Linked DNA regions of Microbulbifer sp. A4B17. The protein of the gene in region 1 interacts with the protein of each later gene in a pairwise test. Links are inferred from orthologs where the notes say so. Each region holds a gene or a part of one and is shown on either strand. Other genes may lie near its edges. The genes, in order: BTJ40_RS06425 and ftsL.

Evidence for each region.
Region 2: the proteins of BTJ40_RS06425 (region 1) and ftsL interact in binary tests that used the Escherichia coli proteins (3 or more experiments, as listed by UniProt). The link is inferred for Microbulbifer sp. A4B17 from one-to-one orthologs.

The regions. Positions count from the first base shown.
Region 1 is NZ_CP029064.1:1,450,674-1,453,718, forward strand. What follows is about bases 301-3,025. They hold BTJ40_RS06425 (septum formation initiator family protein), read left to right. Parts: upstream 301-1,380; coding sequence 1,381-1,671; downstream 1,672-3,025. Other genes in these bases: eno (phosphopyruvate hydratase), read left to right, coding at 301-1,285; ispD (2-C-methyl-D-erythritol 4-phosphate cytidylyltransferase), read left to right, coding at 1,668-2,387; ispF (2-C-methyl-D-erythritol 2,4-cyclodiphosphate synthase), read left to right, coding at 2,387-2,872; truD (tRNA pseudouridine(13) synthase TruD), read left to right, coding at 2,865-3,025. Outside these bases: more of eno, read left to right, coding at 1-300; more of truD, read left to right, coding at 3,026-3,045. UniProt on the Escherichia coli protein: Essential cell division protein. May link together the upstream cell division proteins, which are predominantly cytoplasmic, with the downstream cell division proteins, which are predominantly periplasmic.
Region 2 is NZ_CP029064.1:3,855,305-3,858,548, forward strand. Bases 6-2,929 are described here. They hold ftsL (cell division protein FtsL), read right to left. Parts: upstream 1,651-2,929; coding sequence 1,360-1,650; downstream 6-1,359. Other genes in these bases: BTJ40_RS16935 (penicillin-binding protein 2), read right to left, coding at 6-1,171; rsmH (16S rRNA (cytosine(1402)-N(4))-methyltransferase RsmH), read right to left, coding at 1,640-2,572; mraZ (division/cell wall cluster transcriptional repressor MraZ), read right to left, coding at 2,585-2,929. In the rest of the region: more of BTJ40_RS16935, read right to left, coding at 1-5; more of mraZ, read right to left, coding at 2,930-3,028. UniProt on the Escherichia coli protein: Essential cell division protein. May link together the upstream cell division proteins, which are predominantly cytoplasmic, with the downstream cell division proteins, which are predominantly periplasmic.

The DNA.
Region 1 (3,045 bases):
GAGCAAGATTGTCGCTGTTAAAGCCTTTGAAGTACTGGATTCTCGCGGTAACCCTACCGTTGAAGCCGATGTAATCCTTGAGGACGGTTCTATTGGTTCCGCCTGTGCACCCTCCGGTGCCTCTACTGGCTCCCGTGAAGCGCTGGAACTTCGCGATGGCGATAAAAGCCGTTACCTGGGCAAGGGTGTCCTGAAAGCGGTTGAGAATATCAACACCACTATCGCCGACTTGCTGAAAGGTATGGATGCTACCGATCAGCGCGTCCTGGACAAGGCGATGATCGATGCCGACGGTACTGAAAACAAAGCTAACCTGGGCGCCAACGCAATTTTGGCGGTTTCCCTGGCGGCCGCAAAAGCAGCTGCAGCTTCCAAAAATATTCCCCTGTACCAGCATATCGCTGAGGTAAATGGCACTCCGGGTGAATACTCCATGCCGGTTCCGATGATGAATATCCTCAACGGCGGTGAGCACGCTGATAACAATGTGGATATCCAGGAATTTATGGTTCAGCCCGTTAAAGCTGAGTCTTTTGCCGAAGCCCTGCGCCAAGGTGCAGAGATCTTCCACTCCCTGAAAAAAGTACTGTCCAGCAACAGTCTGAATACTGCGGTTGGTGATGAGGGTGGCTTTGCTCCTAACCTGCCTTCCAACGAAGCAGCTCTGAAAGTGATTGCTGAGGCTGTAGAAAAAGCTGGTTACACCCTGGGCGATGATATTACTCTGGCTCTGGACTGCGCTTCTTCCGAGTTCTACAAAGATGGCAAGTACGATCTGGCTGGGGAAGGCAAGCAGTTCGATAGCGAAGGCTTTGCCAGCTACCTGGCCGACTTGTCTGCCAACTATCCGATCCTGTCTATTGAGGACGGTATGGATGAGAGCGATTGGGATGGTTGGAAAGTGCTTACCGATAAGATTGGTGACAAAGTACAGCTGGTAGGCGACGACCTGTTCGTAACCAACACCAAGATCCTGAAAGAAGGTATCGAAAAAGGTGTAGGTAATTCCATCTTGATCAAGTTCAACCAGATCGGCTCCCTGTCCGAGACTCTGGACGCGATTAAAATGGCTAAAGATGCAGGCTACACCGCTGTGATCTCTCACCGCTCTGGTGAGACTGAAGATACCACTATTGCGGATCTGGCGGTTGCGACTGCTGCTGGCCAAATCAAGACCGGCTCCCTTTGCCGTTCAGACCGCGTAGCCAAGTACAACCGCCTGCTGCGCATCGAAGCTGAGTTGAATGGCTCCGCTCCTTATCGCGGCCGTGCTGAATTCAAGTAATCTATTATTTGAATTAGCGTGCAAGCACTACAAAGAGGGGCCAGCCCCTCTTTGTAGTGCTATAAATACGAACAAGCGAAATATCGTAATCTCGTATGAAATGGCTGCTGGCAATACTCACCATTATGCTCCTCGCCACCCAGTACCGACTTTGGGTTGGTGAAGGTAGTCTCGCCGAAGTTACACGTCTCAAGCGTCAATTAGCCCAACAGCAAGAAAAAAATATCGCGCTGGTGCGGGAAAACCGTCAACTGTTCAGGGAAGTCCGCAGTTTGAAAATTGGCACAGATGGTGTGGAAGCGAAAGCCCGTTATGACCTGGGACTGATCAAGGAAGGGGAAACACTGTTTATCTTCCTGGATAAGAAGGAAGAGGCTGAAAATTGATTAAGGATTATTGGGTCATTGTACCCGCTGCCGGCGTTGGCAAACGTATGGGGGCCGATCGCCCGAAACAGTACCTGCCATTGCTCGGGCGACCACTGCTATCCCTGACTTTAAAAAATATTCTTGGGTGGCCAGGCTTGGCCGGCGTTGTAGTATCGCTGTCGGAGCAGGATACCTACTTCCTTCACCTGAAAGAAGCAAACCACCCCTTGGTACACACAGTCATTGGTGGAGCTGAGAGAGCGGACTCTGTTCAGTCCGCTCTGGATTTCCTGGCGGAGCGTGAAAGCGGTGATACCCCGGTTTTAGTCCACGATGCTGCACGACCCTGTGTGTCTGAGCGCGATATCTGCGCTTTGCTTTGTGACGAAGTCTCACCAATGGCACTTTTGGCGCGCCCCGCGAGCGACACATTAAAGCGCAGTCACGTGACAGGCGGTGTAGCCTGTGTGGAAGAAACGGTTGACCGGGAAAGTATTTGGCTGGCGCAAACTCCGCAACGGGCCCCTCTCAGCACTTTGCACTCATGCCTTGGTAAAGCCCTGGAGCAGGGTATTGCTGTAACCGATGAAGCCAGTGCACTGGAATTTTTTGGCCATTCACCGCAATTGGTTGCAGGTGATAGTGACAATATTAAAGTGACGCACCCCGCCGATATCATAATTGCAGAAACTATTTTACGTCTGCGCTACTCCCCGACTGAGGATAAGCGATAGTGAGTTTTCGAATAGGCCAGGGCTTTGATGTGCACGCATTTGGCCCTGGTGATCACGTAGTGCTCGGAGGAGTACAAATCCCCTATGGGTATGGTTTGGTAGCTCATTCTGACGGGGATGTTTTATTGCACGCCCTCTCGGATGCCTTATTGGGTGCTCTGGCCTTGGGAGATATTGGTAAACACTTTCCCGACAACGATGAACAGTTTGCCGGGGCAGATAGCAGAAACCTGCTTCGACATGTTGTTGGGTTAATCGATAGTAAAGGGTATCGCCTGGTTAATGCGGATATGACGTTGATTGCCCAAGCCCCCAAGATGGCTCCGCATATCGATGGAATGCGAGTCAATATTGCCGCTGACTGTGGTGTTGATTGCGATGCGATCAGTGTCAAAGCAACCACTACAGAAAAGCTTGGATTTACTGGTCGCGGTGAGGGTATCGCCGCGCAAGCTACCGTTTTATTAGAGCGCAAAGATGTCTGAAGTTTGGAATCTGGATTGGCCCCGAGCGCTCGGGGGTGCGGTAATTTCTGGTGATTTTCGCACAGAACCGGAAGACTTTATTGTCGATGAACTGGCTGTGCCACCGGCTGATAAAGAAGGTGAGCATGTTTACTTACAGGTTAAAAAGCGCGGGGCAAATACCGCCTGGGTTG
Region 2 (3,244 bases), 2.4 Mb from region 1 along the record:
AGCCGCTGCCCACTGCCTCGCCCAGACCCAAGCGATAAAAGAGTCCCCGCAGAGAATTTGGTTCCAAATCGAGAGCAATTTTTGTAATTCCCACCTGGCTCGACTTAGTAATAATCTTAGTGAGGTCTATTTTTCCGTAATTAACCGGGTCCACCAGGGTTTTTCCCGGCACGCGAATATATCCAGGGCTGGTGTTTATTTCTGTCTTTGGCGTATAGCGCCCAGTTTCCAAAGCGGCCAGTACCGTTAAAGGCTTTACCGTAGAGCCCGGTTCAAATTGGTCGATCAGGGCTCGGTTGCGCATGGCTGCTGACTTAGCGCCCTTACGGTCATTGGGATTAAATGAAGGCTGGTTGGCCATAGCCAATACATCACCACTGTGAGTATCGAGAATCACCATAAAACCCGAGGCGGCGCCGTTTTCCGAGACTGCTCGTTTTAATTCCCGGTAGGCCAAATACTGCAGGCGCATATCGATAGACAAACGCAGATCCCTGCCCGGTTGCGCTTCCTGGTGGATCGCTAAATCTCTTACAGTACGCCCTTTCAGGTCTTTAATTACCTGGCGGGATCCCGGCTGTCCCGACAGCCAGTCATCGTAGGCCAGCTCCATTCCTTCCTGGCCGCGATCATCAATATTGGTAAAACCGAGAAGCTGGGCTACCACCTCTCCAGCAGGGTAAAAGCGCCGGTATTCTTTTTTACTGAAAACACCTGAAATACCCAGCTCCAGCACTTCCCCAGCCTCCTCTGGAGACAGGTGGCGATGCAGATACATAAATTCTTTATTGCGGTACTTCTCCAGGCGGGCACCCAGTTTGGATGGCTGTAAATCCAGCGCGCGAGCCAAGCGCACTAAATCTTCATCACTTATTTCGCGTAACAGTTTCGGATTAGCCCACAGACTGTGCACCGGTGTACTTACGGCGAGAAGCTCACCATTTCGGTCGACGATCGAGCCCCGATACGCGGCAATTTCTTCAGTGCGCAGGGTACGAGCCCGGCCCTGATCCTGCAGAAAACGATATCCGCGCTCAGCAGCAGGCACCACTTGAAGTCTGGCCAAATGGAAAACCAGGGCCAGGGCGAGCAGGCACAGCAGAACTGCCACCAGCGCAAAACGCCAGCGGGCAATACCCGGCTGAATATCCTTTTTTTTGACTGCGCCCATGTTTTTCCAGTTGGCGTTATCTATTTATTCTGTGCCCAGGCTGAGCGTGTCACTTTCCCGGCCTGAGTCCCGAAACCCAATTAATACAAAACTCTTTATAATTATTTAAAGGCCAAAGCCCCCAAACGCAGAAACCCCACCGGGCAAACAGTGGGGTAATTACGTCTTCACCTGATGGCAGCTAGGGTTTAATCCACTACCACCAGTACCTGTTCCGAAGGCGCAGGCATGTGCATTTTTAATTTTTCTTGTGCGACCTGTTCGACCCGGCTATAGGCAGACCAGGCACTTTTTTCCAAAAGGAGACGCTCCTGCTCGTAGCGCAACTCATCGTGGGCTTTTTGCGCCTTACCCAACTCAGCGGTCAACTCCCGACTTTGCTGGGTACTTTGAATAACCGAAAGCGACGATAGGATTACCGCTACCCACATCACTCCCATTCCAAGCAGAGCCTTGCCGGACATAAACTCAGTTTCCACCCAGTTTTTCTGCCACTCGCATTACTGCACTGCGAGATCGCTGATTTTCATCCAGTTCTGCAGTGTTGGCTTTCACCGCTTTGCCCACTGAACGCAGCGACTTGGCTATCTGGCTATCCATAACCGGAAGGCCACGAGGCAACTGGGGACCGCGCTCTTTTTCCCGAATAAAACGCTTCACCATTCGGTCTTCAAGAGAGTGGAAACTGATAATCACCAGACGTCCACCCGGTGCCAGTAACTGCAGGGATTTATCCAATGCACTCTGCAGATCATCCAACTCGCCATTAATATGGATACGGATAGCCTGAAATACCCGGGTAGCAGGATGTTTACCTTTTTCCCAAGCCGGATTCGCCTCTTTCACAACCTCGGCAAAATCGAGGGTGCGCTCAAATGGCTTTTCCAGCCGGCGCTTTACAATGGCAGCAGCCATTCGACGGGCAAAACGCTCCTCTCCGTACTCCTTAAACACCCGGACCATTTCGGCCTCGGCCTCAGTGTTAACCCACTCCGCTGCACTGATACCCCGACTGGTATCCATACGCATATCCAGCGGGCCATCCTGCATAAAACTGAAACCGCGCTCGGCTTGATCCAGTTGTGGCGAAGACACTCCCAGGTCGAGCAATATTCCACTGACCTTACCGGCAGCTTGCCCGGCAGCCTTATCCATATCGGCAAAAGACCCATGCCAAATGGAAAAACGGGATTCACCGGCAAACCGCTGCTCTGCAAATTCAACAGCCTGGGGATCTTTATCCACCCCTACCAACTGACCATTGGGCCCCAAGTGCTCAAGGATTGAGGCGCTGTGCCCACCCCGGCCAAAGGTGCCATCGATATAAAACCCATCCGGCTCAGTCACCAGAGCGTCTACGGCCTCGCGTAACAACACACTGCGATGCAATTCTTGAGACACCCGGTACTCCCCTTATAAAGAGAGGGATGCCATTTCCTCAGGCATACCCTCTTCGTCTTCACTATCATCGAGCCAGGACATCCAGCGCTCCTCACTCCAGAGCTCCAGCTTTTTCCCCTGGCCCACTAACATCAATTTCTTTTCCAGCCCCGCGTACTCACGCAGAGTTGGCGGAATCAATACCCTGCCGTTGCCATCCACCTGCAGTTCACAGGCATACCCGATCAGCAGGCGCTGAGCGCGCCGAGCCACTTTGTTAAAACTGGGCAAGGCTTCTATCTTCGGGAGAATCTGCTGCCACTGGGGCGACGGGTATACCAGCAGGCAGCGCTCCTCTGTATGGGCCGTCACCACCAAGCAACCCCCACACTCATCTACCAGCCTGTCGCGAACGCGCGCCGGTATTGCCAGACGCCCTTTTGCGTCCATATTGATTGCGTGGCTGCCCAAATACACTTTCAGTGGTACTCACTTTGGAGATCGCGACTCTCGTGACTCACGCCTTTGTGGCGGGCCAGTGGAAAAAGATGTTCGATTTTAACCAGGCGGTGTGAACGCCCACTTACTTATCGCGAATAAACCACAAATTTCCACGATTTTCCACTTTTTCCCACTTTCGACACTATAAAACTGGTCGACACAAAGTCAAGGAATTCGACCCCAAAGTCCCCA